2 regions of the Protaetiibacter sp. SSC-01 genome follow, and region 1 is predicted to be linked to the other one. Evidence: predicted binding sites of a transcription regulator. Region 1 holds the regulator's gene; the other holds the start of a gene.

Region 1 (6,549 bases):
CCGGCGGCGCCGTCGCCGTCGAGATCGAGGTCGATCGAGCCGCCCGCGGAGGCGGTCGCGGCGAGGTGGACGATCGCGAGCGCGAGGCTTCCGGCGAGGCCGAGAGTGCCGCCCGAGCCGGCGCCTGCGACGGACGTCGCGGCGAAGCGGTGTGCGGTGGCGGGGTCCCCCGTGGCGGTGGTGGTGTCGACGCCCGCGACGAGGGTGAGCGCGTCGGCGTCGATGGTCGTGCCTGCTCCGGTGCTCGCGGTGATCTCGACGTGCGCGTCGGTGATCGCGATACCGGCTCCGATGGTGGCGGCCGGGGGCCCGCGGTCCGCGGGTCGGCCGGTGGCCGTCGCCTCGGCGAGGTCGTGGTGACGGGCCTCGAGCGTGACGGTCGGCGCTGCGAGGTGCACGCCGTCGACGCTCGCGTCGGCGACCGAGGTGAGGAGGGTCACGGCGATCGCGGCGGCGACCGAGACGGTGCCCGCGGGCGTGCTCGGCGTCGGCGTGGTCGGAAGCGAGCCGCCACCCGAGCCCTTGTCGCCGGCGTAGTCGCGCGCGTCCTCGAGCGACGACTCGGCGGTCGGCTGGCCGGGGGCGCCGCTGTCGCCGGGGGCTCCGCCCGCGGAGGCCTCGGCGGTCGTCGTCGCGGCGCTCGCACCCAGCACGCGGATGAGGATCGAGCCGAGCGCGGTCACGTCGCGCTGCACCGTGGCGCGCACCGTGTGGTCGACGAAGGCGAGCGCGAGGGCGAGGCCGACCGCGGCATCCCCCGACTCGGCGGCGCCCTTCGCGGTCGTCGTGACGGGGGCGCGCTGCTCGGCGACGACGCGCACGTCACCCGTCGCGGTGAGCGGGGCGCCCGTTCCGATGCGGGCGAGGGTCACGAGGGTCGAGACGCCGATCGCGGTCGCCCCCGCGACGCTCACGCCCGAGCCCGAAGCTCCGCCCGCGGCGGTCGTCTCGGATGTCATGGTCGCTGTCGCGGTGATCGCGAGGTCGTCAGCGCCGGTGAGGCTCGCGCCGTCGGCGAGCTCCGCGGTCGTGCGGCCGTCGACGTCGCTGAGGGCGACGCTCGCGCCGATGCCGGCGGTCTCCCCGGCGACGGGCGCCTTGGGCGATGCCGCCGCGCGCACCTTCGTGGTGGCCGCGGCGCCGATCGCGACCGCGGCGGGCGCGAGCAGCTCGACCGCGCCCGCGATCGCCGCGACGGTGGAGAGCGTCGCGAGGGAGAGTGCGACGGCACCGGCGACGGCGACCGCGGCGGTCGCGGCACCCGAGCCGCTCGAGGCGCCGGAGACGGCGGTGGCGGCGTAGTCGTTGGCCTCGCCCGAGACGGTCGGCGCGGTCGTCGCGCCGACAGTGAGCCCGGATGCCGTGAAGCGCCCGCCGGTCACGCGCGCCTCGGTCGCGACGTCGCTGCGGTTGACGGCGATCGCGACGCCGACGCCGTTCGAGCCGGCGACGACCGGAGCGCCGTCGGCCGAGGCCGTCGAGTCGCCGCGCGAGGCGGCCGTCACGGTGACGCCGGCCGGCGTCGTGAACTCGGCGTCGGCACCCGGCTCGACGACGGCGGTGGCCCGCTGCTCGAGCGCGAGGTTCGCGATGGCGCCCGCGACGGTGATGACCCCGCCGCCGGGTGTCTCGGCCGCGCCGCCCGTCGTCGCGTTCGGGTCGGCGTCGTTCTGCGTCGCGCCCCCCGCGCTCGCCGTCGCCGTGACCTGCGCCTCGACCGTCGTGTCGGCGTCGACCGTGAGCGATGTCGCCTCGATCGCGCCCGACGACGTGATGCGCGCCGACGACGACGCCGTGATGTCGGCGGTCGCGATCGCGCCGCCCGCGTCGGCCGCCGAGGCGTCCGCGGTGACGGTGACGTTCGTCGTGTTGTGTGCGCGCACCGTGAGGGCGCCCGTCGCGGTGACCGCGGTCGTGCCGGTGAGGAGCGCCGTCGCCGAGGTCGTGACCGTGGCGGAGGCGAGCGCGGCATCCGTGTCGTCGGTGCCGCCGGAGGCGGGGGCGTCGGTCGCGGTGACGGTCGCGGCAACGGCGGCGGCGATCGTCGCGTCGCCCTCCGCCTCGATCGTGGCGTCGGTGAGCACGACGCCCGCCTGGGCGGTCGTCGTGACGAGCTCGTCGGTCGCGGGGGCCGCGGTCGCCGTCGCGCTCACCGTGACGTTGCCGCCGCGGAGGGTCGAGCCCGTGAGCTCGACGCTCGCCTCGGCGTCGTCGGCCGTGCCCGCCGCGAGCTCGATGTCGCCCGCGGCGCCAGCGCCCGTCGTGTCGATGACGGATGCCCCGACCGTGATGTGCGCCGCGACGACGCGGAGCGTGACGCCCGCGAGGCTCAGGTCGCCGACGATGACGATCGTGACGTTCTTCGCGGTGGCGAGGATCTCGAGCAGCTCGGTCGGCACGACGAGCGTGACCGTCTCCATCGAGCCGGTCGTGCTGCGCACCGTGATCTCGAGCGTCGTCGCGTCCTGGCTCACCTCGAGCACGTCGTCGTCGGTCGTCGTCGTGACGGCGACCTGCGCGGGCGTGCCCGAGACGGTGATGGGCTCGAGGTTGTCGTAGGCGACGGTCAGGCCGTCGGCGGCGAGGGTGCCCTCGTCGGAGCCGCTCGGAACCGACACGATGCGTCCGCCCGCAGCGCGCAGCTCGAGCGCGTCGTTCCCGCCCGTGCCGCCGTCGACCGTCGCGATCGACCCGCCGGCCGCGACATCCACCACGAAGGTGTCGTCGTCGGACGCCGCACCCACGAGGTGGGTGAAGCCCGCGAAGTCGATGCCGGCGACGTCGCCGCCGCCCGTCCCGTCGACGGTCCACGTGACGGCGCCGGCCGAGCCCTGCCGAGTGAGCGTCGCATCCGCCCCGACGACCGCCACGCTCGTGACGCCCGTGTACGAGACGCTGTGTCCGCCGATGGTCACCGTGCCGGAGCCGGATGCCGTGAGCAGCCACGCGGCGCCGTCGCCCGTGACGGTGAGCGACGCGGCGCCCGAGCCCGTGATCGTGACCGGGATGCCGGCGCCCGCGAGCGCCGCGAGCACGCCCGCGCCGATCGTGATGGCGGAGCCGGAGAGCGTGAGGCTCGCGACCTGGGCGAGCGGGGTGCGGGTCTCGGTGCCGTCGACGACCGTCACGAGTTCGGCGCCGTCGATCGCGACGCTCACCGTCGTGCCGCTCGCCGTGACGGGCGCGGGAGCCGCGGGCTCCTCGTCGTCGGCGGCGAAGGTGCTGAAGCCGAGCGGGGCGGCCTCGGGGCCGGCGGGCGGCTCCTCCGCGGAGGGCTCCTGGACTGCGGCGGGCTCCTCGGCGGCCGGCTCCTCAACGGGCAGCGACTCGACGACCGGCTCGGGCTCCTCGCCGAACGCGACGACGCGGCCGAACGAGAGCAGCGAGTAGTCCGCGCCCTCGTCACCCGTCTCGGTGCCGTCGCCCGAGCCGGGCTCGGGGGTCGGGTCGGGCGTGGGGTCGGGAGTCGGCTCAGGGGTCGGCGTGGGCGTGGGCGTCGGGGTCGGGGTCGGGGTCGGGGTCGGGGTCGGGGTCGGGGTCGGGGTCGGGGTCGGGTTGTTGCCGTTCGTGTTCCCGTTGCCCGTCGTCGACCCGACGGTCGTCGGCCCGACCGTGCCGGGGCCGCACACGAGCGTGCGGCTCGTCGAGCTCGACGACGAGGTGCCCGTGCCGTCGCCCGTGCCGTCGCCGCCCGTGACCTTGAGCACGCAGTTCGACGTGCCGCCCGGGTTGAGGTCGGGCTCGGCCGGCACCGTGACGATGACGACGCGGCGCGTGGGCGCCTGCGGCTCCGGCTCGACGACGGGCGGCGCCTCGGCGGCGGGCTGCTGCGGAGCGGCCGGCGCGAGGAGCACGGGGACGCGCGACGGGAACGGCCCGAGGGGCGCCGCGACGGGCGCGGGCTCGACAGGCTCGGCGGCCGCGGCCGGAGCGGGAGCACCTGTGAGCGTCGCGATCGCGAGGATGGCGGCAAGGGCCGCGGCGAGCGCACCGAAGGCGCGTCGGGGGGACGCATGGTGGTGCATGGCCGCAGCGCTCATGGTGGTTTCGCGCGCGGATCGGGGGCACCAAGCGGGGGATCGGGAGGCACACGCGCACGCGATTGCGGCTCATGCTAACCCTGACGGACTCTCAGCACTAGTCCCGATTTCCGGAGCCCGCCCCGGGGCCCCTCCCGGGTGCCGCGGCGAGCTCCCCGCGCGTCAGCGGCCGGGGCCGAGCGGTCGCCAGAGCACGACCTGGTTCCGCTTGAGCCGCTCGCCCGCCCGGAGCGACACGACCTCGCCCTCGGTGCCCGCCGCGAAGACACGGCGACCCGTGCGCATGAGCAGCTCGTCGGCGAGCGCCGCCTCGAGCTCGCGCACGCGCGTCGTGAGCGCGGTCACCTGGTTCTCGAGCTCGAGGATGCGACGTATTCCCTCGAGGTTGAGCCCCTCCGCGGAGAGCCTCGCGATCTCGCGCAGCTGCACGACGTCGCGCATCGAGTAGCGCCGCGACTTGCCGGCCGTGCGCTGCGGGATCACGAGCCCCATCCGGTCGTACTGGCGCAGCGTCTGCGGGTGCATGCCCGCGAGCTCCGCCGCGACCGCGATCGCGAAGAGGGGCGTCGACTCGTCCATCAGCCGCGGGCCTTCTCGAGCAGCTCCTCGCGCGGGTTCTCGTCGGGGAGCGCCGCCGCGAACGCCTCGAGCTTCTTCTTCGCGTCGCCCGAGAGGTGGCTCGGCACGACGACGTGCACGGTCGCGAGCAGGTCGCCCGTCGAGCCCCCGGCGGTCACCCCGCGACCCTTCACGCGCAGCACGCGGCCGCTCGGCGTGCCGGGCGCGACGCGCAGCCGCACGGGGTCGCCGTCGAGCGTCGGCACCTCGATCGTCGCGCCGAGGGCGGCCTCCGTGAAGGTCACGGGCACATCGACGCGCAGGTTCGCGCCGTCGCGCTCGAACACCGGATGCGGCCGCACCGCGACGGTCAGCACGAGGTCGCCCGGCTCACCGCCGTCGGGGCTCGGCTGCCCCTTGCCGCGCAGCTTGATCCTCTGGCCGTCGCGCACGCCCGCGGGGATCTTGACCTTCGTGGCCTTGCCGCCGGGCAGCTGCAGGGTGACCGTGTCGCCCTGGATCGCGGTCAGGAAGTCGAGTGTCGTCGTCGCCGTGATGTCGGCGCCGGGAGTCGGTCCGCCGAAGCCGCGGTAGCCGCCCGTCGAGTTGCCGAAGCGGCCCGACCCGAACATCCCGCCGAGGAGATCCTCGAATCCTCCGGCGGAATACGTCGGGCGTCCACCGCCCCCGAACATGCCGCCGAAGACATCCTCGAACCCCTGACCGCCCGACGTGAAGCGCGCACCGCCGCCCATCGCGCGGATCTGGTCGTACTCCGCACGCTCCTGCGGATCGGAGAGCACAGCGTACGCCTCGCTGATCTCCTTGAACCGCGCCTCGGCGGCGGTATCACCCGGATTCGAGTCCGGGTGATACTGCCGCGCGAGCTTGCGGTAGACCTTCTTGAGCTCGGCGTCGGAGACGTCCTTCGAAACGCCGAGCGTGGCGTAGAAGTCCTTGTCGAACCAGTCCTGGCTGGCCATCGGACTCCTCTCGGGTTCTCTAGCTGGCGGGCGGCGCGCTCACGGCGACCTTGGCGGCCCGGATGAGCCGGTCGCCGAGCGCGTAGCCCACCTCGATCACGTCCTTGACCGTCTCGCCCTCGGCATCCGGGTCGGGCAGGTGCACGACCGCCTCGTGGATGTTGGGGTCGAAGGTCTCGCCGACCTCGCCGACGCGGCGCAGCCCGTACTTCTCGAACCCGGCCCGCAGCTTCTGCGAGACGAGCGTGAGGGGCGCGCCCTCGACGAGGTCGCCGTGCGCATCCGCGCGGTCGAGGTCGTCGATGACGGGGAGGAGCGAGCGGATCACCTCGGCGATGACGGCCTCGCGGTTCGCCGCGCGGTCGCGCTCGACGCGGGTGCGGAAGTTCTTGAGGTCGGCCTGCGCGCGGGCGGCGATCTCGCGGTACTCGGCCACGAGGTCCTTCTCCGCGTCGGCCAGGAGCGCGAGGTCCTCGTCGCTCAGGCCGTCGCCGTCCTCCGGTGCCCGGTCGGCCGCGGGGGTCTCCACCCGCGGCTCGCCGGTCTCCGGGTCGATCTTCCGCTTGTCCTGGACCTTCGGCTCCTCTTCGCGGCCGGTGTCGTCGCGGCCCGCCTTGTCGCGGCCGGTGTCGTCGCGGTCCTTGTCAGCCATGCGTCTTACTTCTTCTCGTCCTCGTCGTCGACGATCTCGGCGTCGACCACATCCTCGTCGGAGGAGGTCGAGCCGCTCGTCGGGCTCGGGCCCTCCGCCGCCTCGGAGCTGGCCTGGTAGATCGCCTCGCCGAGCTTCGTCTGCGACTCGTTGAGCTTGTCGAAGGCCGACTTGATGGCGGCCTCGTCCTCGCCCTGGAGCGCGGTCTTGAGGGCCTCGATGTCGCCCTTCACCTCGTCCTTGACGGGCTCGGCGATCTTGTCCTCGTTCTCGGAGATGAGCTTCTCGAGCGAGTAGACGAGCTGCTCGGCGTTGT
Region 2 (6,549 bases), 560 kb from region 1:
GAAAGGACAACACGTGGTCGAGAAGATCAAGGTCGAGGGAACGGTCGTCGAGCTCGACGGCGACGAGATGACGCGCATCATCTGGCAGTTCATCAAGGACCGCCTCATCCACCCCTACCTCGACGTCACGCTCGAGTACTACGACCTCGGCATCGAGAACCGCGACGCGACCGACGACCAGGTCACGATCGACGCGGCCCACGCCATCCAGAAGCACGGTGTGGGTGTCAAGTGCGCCACGATCACGCCCGACGAGGCGCGCGTCGAGGAGTTCGGCCTCAAGAAGATGTGGAAGTCGCCCAACGGCACCATCCGCAACATCCTCGGCGGCGTCATCTTCCGCGAGCCGATCATCATCTCCAACATCCCGCGCCTCGTGCCCGGCTGGAACAAGCCGATCATCATCGGCCGCCACGCCTTCGGCGACCAGTACCGCGCCACCGACTTCACGTTCCAGGGCAAGGGCACGCTGACCGTCGAGTTCACCCCGGAAGACGGCAGCGAGCCGCTCAAGTTCGAGGTGTTCCAGGCGCCCGGCAACGGCATCGCGCAGGTGCAGTACAACCTCGACGAGTCGATCCGCGACTTCGCGCGCGCCTCGCTCAACTACGGTCTCGCCCGCAACTACCCCGTGTACCTCTCGACGAAGAACACGATCCTCAAGGCGTACGACGGCCGCTTCAAGGACATCTTCCAGGAGATCTTCGACACCGAGTTCAAGGAGCAGTTCGACGCCGCGGGCCTCACCTACGAGCACCGCCTCATCGACGACATGGTCGCCTCGGCCATGAAGTGGGAGGGCGGCTACGTCTGGGCCTGCAAGAACTACGACGGCGACGTGCAGTCCGACACCGTGGCCCAGGGCTTCGGCTCGCTCGGCCTCATGACCTCCGTGCTCGCGACGCCCGACGGGAAGATCGTCGAGGCCGAGGCGGCGCACGGCACCGTCACGCGCCACTACCGTCAGCACCAGGCGGGCAAGCCCACCTCCACCAACCCGATCGCCTCGATCTTCGCGTGGACCCGTGGCCTCATGCACCGCGGCAAGCTCGACGGCAACCAGGCGCTCATCGACTTCGCCGAGACCCTCGAAGACGTCGTCATCAAGACCGTCGAGTCGGGCAAGATGACGAAGGATCTCGCGCTCCTCGTGGGCCCCGACCAGGACTGGCAGACGACCGAGGAGTTCCTCGCGACGCTCGACGAGAACCTCAAGGCGCGCCTGGGCTGACGCAGCCCGTCGGCCACCGGCTGCTGCGGCGTCGCCCCTGACGGGACGGAAGACCCGGTCGGTCGTGCCCCCTCGCGCGTAGCGTGGGGGCATGACCGCACCCACGGCCGTCACCGTCACGGGCGCCGCCGGGCAGATCGGCTACGCCCTGCTGTTCCGCATCGCGGCGGGTGACATGCTCGGCGACCGCCCCGTGCGCCTGCGCCTGCTCGAGATCCCGCAGGCGCTCGCCGCGGCCGAGGGCACGGCGATGGAACTCTCGGATGCCGCGTTCCCGCTGCTCGAGTCGGTCGACGTCTTCGACGACGCGGATGCCGCCTTCGACGGCGCTGACATCGCGCTGCTCGTGGGTGCCCGCCCTCGTGCGGCGGGCATGGAGCGCGGCGACCTGCTCGCCGCCAATGCGGGCATCTTCGGCCCGCAGGGACGTGCGATCAACGACCACGCCGCCGACGACATCCGGGTGCTCGCCGTGGGCAACCCCGCCAACACGAACGCCCTCATCGCCGCCGCGCACGCGCCCGACGTGCCCGGGGAGCGTTTCACCGCCATGACGCGCCTCGACCACAACCGCGGGCTCGCGCAGCTCGCCGCGAAGCTCGGCGTCGGGGTGGGGCGCCTCACGCGCATGACCATCTGGGGCAACCACTCCTCGACGCAGGTGCCCGATCCCACGCACGTGCTGCTCGACGGCGAGCCCGTCGGCTTCGACCCGGCCTGGGTCGCCGACGAGTTCGCGCCGACCGTCGCGGGGCGCGGGGCCGCGATCATCGCGGCGCGCGGATCCTCGTCGGCGGCGAGCGCCGCATCCGCCGCCATCGACCACGTGCGCGATTGGGTGCTCGGCACGGCCGACGGCGACTGGGTCTCGGTCGCCCTGCCGAGCCGTGGCGAGTACGGTGTGCCCGCGGGGCTCGTGAGCTCGGTGCCCGCCACGAGCGACGGCGGCGAGTGGCGCGTCGTCGACGACCTCGAGCAGTCGGATGCGGTGCGCGAGGCGCTCGCGGCCTCCGCCGCGGAGCTCGCGGCCGAGCGCGACGCCGTGCGCGCCCTCGGCCTCCTCCCCTCTTAGTTCCCGTTCCGCGTGTTTGTTCCCGAAGGAACGGGTGCGAACACGCGGAACGGGAACAATCAGTAGAGCTTCTCGCCGCGCTCGAGCATCTCGAGGAACTGGCGGGCGCGACGCTCGCGCGTCTCGGGCTTCACGGCCTGCTGGATGCGGAAGATGAACGCCCAGCGGTTCTGCGCGTTGAGGGCGGCGAAGTTCGCGGATGCCGTGGGGCTCGCATCGAGCAGCACCTGCAGCTCGGGTGGCACGGGCGCGTCCTTCTGGCGGTAGGCGGCATCCCAGCGACCGTCTGCCTTCGCGCGGTCGATCTCCGCCTGACCGGTGGGCCGCATCCGCCCCTCCGCGATCAGGCGCTCGACGTGCTCGCGGTTGATCTGCGACCACGGGCTGCGCGGGCGACGCGGCGTGTAGGCCTGCAGGCTGAAGTTCTCGTCGAACGCGCCCGCCTGTCCGTCGATCCAGCCGAAGCAGAGGGCGACGTCGAGAGCCTCCTGCCGCGTGATACCGGGAAGCGTCGACTTCGCCTTCACGATCTTCACGCGCACGCCGTCGGCGGGCGGGTCGTTCTCGAGGAACGCCTCCCACTCGCGCCAGTCGGTGAACGGCAGGATCGGCTTCTCGGCGAACGACGACATGCCGACACGATACGGGCCCCGGACGACGTGCGTCCGGGGCCCGATTGTTCCCGTTCCGCGTGATTGTTCCCGAAGGAACGGGTGCGAACACGCGGAACGGGAACTATGGCGTCAGGATTCGACGGCCGCGGCCTCCACCTGCGCGGGCGAGCCGGCGGCCTGCACCGCGATCTTGCGGGGCTTCGCGGCCTCGCTCACGGGGATCACGATGCTCAGCACGCCGTTCTCGTAGCTCGCCGAGATGCCCGCGGTGTCGACGCCCTGGCCGAGGTTGAGCTGGCGCAGGAACGTGCCGCTCGAGCGCTCGCGTGCGATCCACGTGACGCCCTCAGCGCTGCGCGCGGTGCGCTCGGCGCGGATCGTGAGCACCTGGCCGTCCACGTCGATGTCGACGCTGCCCGGGTCGATGCCCGGGAGGTCGGCGTTGAGCACGTAGTGGTCGCCGTCGCGGTAGAGGTCCATCGGCATGAACCGCGGACCCTGGCGGTTGTCGAGGAGCTGGCCGGCGACGCGGTCGAGCTCGCGGAACGGGTCGAAGAACATGGTCATCGGTACCTCCTGGATACGGATGTGAGTCGTGGTGACTCAACTTCTCTGTATCTGTTTTAGCACTCTCGGGGGGAGAGTGCCAAGAGGGTGCGGGGTGCCCTCCCGCTGGTTGAGTAGCGCCGAGAAGCGGCGCGTATCGAAACCCCACCGACGTCAGACGTCCGTCCGGTTTCGATACGCCGTGCGTCGCGCCTGAGGCGCGGCGCGCGGCACTCAACCAGCGGGAGAGCGACTCAGTAGCCGAGGAACACGTCGGTGCGGATGCGGCGCGCACCCGCGGCGCGGAGGGCGCGACGCAGCCGCGCCACGTCCGCGGGCGCACCCGAGAGGTACACGTGGCGCTCGGCCGCATCCGGGATCGCCCGCAGCACGGTGTCGGCGTCGAGCGCGCCCGCGCCGAGCCACGTCCAGCCGGCGGGCAGCTCGCCGGGGTCGTCGGGCGACAGCACGGCGACGCGGCATCCGGTGGCGGCGAGCTCGTCGCGGTAGGCGAGGTCGGATGCCGACCGCACCGCGTAGAGCAGCTCGGCGTCGCCCGCGCGCCCGGCCGCGGCGAGGGCGCCGAGGTGCGACACGAAGGGCGTCACGCCGATGCCCGCCGCGACGAAGGCGAGCTTCGCATCCGCGTGGCGCGGCAGCGTGAAGTCGCCCCACACTCCCGTCGCGCGGATGCGGGCCCCCGGCTCGAGCGCGACGAGCGCGCGCTTGAAGCTCGACGCCTGCTCCCGCACGCGCACCCCGACCGCGACCTCGGGGTCGCCCGGCGCCGACGCGACCGAGAACACGCGACGGATGCCGCCGAGGTCGGGCCGGTGGTGCGGGATCGTGAGCTCGAGGTACTGGCCGGGGGCGAACCGCACGTGCGCCGTGGGGCGGAAGCGGAACTCCCACGCGGTCGGCGTGAGCTGCCGCTTGGACGCGAGCTCGAGCGTCACGCCGCGCCGCTGACCGAGCAGGAACGCGAGCACACCGCCGATGACGAGCGCGAGCTCGGTCGTGTTGCGGAACGGCCCGATCGTGAACGGCACGCTCGTGAGCAGACCCGTGACGACGGCGTACAGGATGCGCTGCCACGCGCGCGGCGGCATCGTGAGCGGCTCGCTGAGCATGAACCCCGCGGCGAAGACGACGGGGGAGGAGAGGAAGGTGAACGCGAGCGCCGTCGGCACGTCGCTGCCGAACAGCAGGAAGCGCACGAGGAGCACGCCGCCCGCGACGGCGATGTAGACGAGCCCCATGCCGAGCCGGCGCGTGCGCCACAGGATGAGGAGCGCCCCGAGCGCGACGACGGGAAGCAGCGGGGGAGTCGCGACCCACCACGACGAGAACGCGAGCCCCGTCACGCCGACGACGACGGCCGCGAACGCCGCGGGGTTCACGAGGTGCCGCCCGCGCCACGCGATGACGTACTTCGAGAGCGCGGCGATCGCGGCGGCGAGCGCGAGAAAAAGGAGCCCCGCGGGATCGAGCGTCGGCTCGAGCACGAAGAGCAGCAGGAGCGCCGTGATGACCCCCGACTCGACGAGCGGTCGGCTGCGGAAGGCGAGCCCGAGCACCTGATTCGCGATCCAGGACGCGGCGAGCAGCACGGCGGCCGAGGCGAGGATCGCGAGCGGGTCGATCGAGATCGCGTCGGTGAGCGCGAGCACGAGGGCCACGAGCCCGACGACGGCGAGCACGACGACGACGAGCAGGTACATCGTGATGCGGCCGAGCACTCGGTCGATCCAGGCGGTCACACGGTTCATGCGAAGACCTCTCCGGGGAAGCCGCGGCTCGTCTCGAGCGTGCCGTCGGACAGCATCCTGACCCATTCGACGCCCCGGCGCTCGAGCCAGCCGGGGTCGACGTCGAAGAACAGCGCGGTCGCGGCACCGTCGGCCGTGAGGTCGTCGGATGCCACGGCCCACGTCGCGAGCACGTCGCGCGCGGGCAGCCCGGTGACCGCGTCGAGCACGTGGTGCGTGCCGTCGGCGAGGCGGCGGCGGTTGCCGGCGCTCGCGGAGAGTGCGCCGTCGTGCAGCTCGGCGACGCCCACGGCCTTCGTCGGGTCACCCGGATGCTCGAGCGCGACCCGCATGGGCACGTCGCGGATGCGCAGGTCGCCCGAGCCGTCGACGACCGATCGCGCGACGCCCGCCTCGGCGAGCAGCGCGCTCACGAGGTCGACGAGGTAGCCCTTGCCGGCGGCGCCGACGTCGAGGAGCACGGGGGCGACGGTGTCGAGGTGGGTGCCGTCCCACGCGAGCGCGTCTTCGAAGCGGGGCACGGCATCCGGAACCCCCGCGAGGCGCGGCCCGAAGCCCGCGGCGGCGAGCGCGCCGCCCACAAGGGGCGAGACCCGGCCGCCCGTCGCGGCGTGCAGCTCGGCGTAGAGGGCGAGGAGCGGGCCGGCGTCGTCGGGCAGCTGGTAGCGACCCGGCTGCCGGGCGATGCGCGTCACGAGCGAGTCGTCGCGGTAGCGCGACCAGTCGCGGTCGAAGCGCTCCACGCGCTCCCGGGCGGCGGCGCGCACGTCATCCGCCAGCGGCTCCTCGGTGTCGATCCGCCACGGGGTGCCGAGGGCGTCGAAGCGCCACGCGTGCGGCAGCGGGTCGGCGATCACCCGGGCCTACGCGCGCGCGTCGGCCTTGATGGCCACGACGGCCTTGTTGAAGCCGCCGCTCGTGAGCGACGACCCGGCGACCCGCGAGACGTCGAGGTCGTCGATGTCCTTGCCGACGACGACGTCGGCGATGCCGCTCGCGAACTTCTCCTGGAAGGAGCGCGCCTGCGGGTCCTCCGCCTCGGGCGTGACGGTCACCGCCGTCACGACGTCGCCCTCGAGCGTGAGGTCGACCTTGACCGATTCCTCACCCGCGGGGGAGATGTAGCTCGCCTCGGCGCTGTAGTCGCCGTCGGCGTAGCTCGCGTCGGCGCCCGAGCCGCCCGTGGTGCCGTCGCCGCCCGTGCCGCCGTCCGCGCCGGAGGGGGATGCCGCGCATCCGCTCAGGGCGAGGAGGCCGATTCCGGCCGCGCCGACGAGTCCGAACAGGGGGCGGATGGAGGGCGCCTGAGTCGTCATG

The links. The regulator HspR, encoded in region 1, represses chaperone genes until heat shock. The targets are predictions, from matches to a motif close to AAGTTGAGTCNNNNNGACTCAACTT.
Region 2: H4J02_RS02315 (Hsp20/alpha crystallin family protein) is a predicted target of HspR. The motif match lies at 3,503-3,527, and genes of this name have one in related genera.

The regions. Positions count from the first base shown of each region.
Region 1 covers NZ_CP059987.1:2,887,569-2,894,117, forward strand. The annotation lists gene H4J02_RS13510 (hypothetical protein) at 1-4,040, opposite strand, end outside; gene H4J02_RS13515 (heat shock protein transcriptional repressor HspR) at 4,203-4,619, opposite strand; gene H4J02_RS13520 (DnaJ C-terminal domain-containing protein) at 4,619-5,581, opposite strand; gene H4J02_RS13525 (nucleotide exchange factor GrpE) at 5,601-6,233, opposite strand; gene dnaK (molecular chaperone DnaK) at 6,239-6,549, opposite strand, start outside.
Region 2 covers NZ_CP059987.1:493,391-499,939, forward strand. The annotation lists gene H4J02_RS02300 (NADP-dependent isocitrate dehydrogenase) at 68-1,231, shown strand; gene H4J02_RS02305 (malate dehydrogenase) at 1,323-2,303, shown strand; gene H4J02_RS02310 (YdeI family protein) at 2,363-2,935, opposite strand; gene H4J02_RS02315 (Hsp20/alpha crystallin family protein) at 3,047-3,484, opposite strand; gene H4J02_RS02320 (ferredoxin--NADP reductase) at 3,718-5,232, opposite strand; gene H4J02_RS02325 (FAD:protein FMN transferase) at 5,229-6,089, opposite strand; gene H4J02_RS02330 (hypothetical protein) at 6,096-6,548, opposite strand.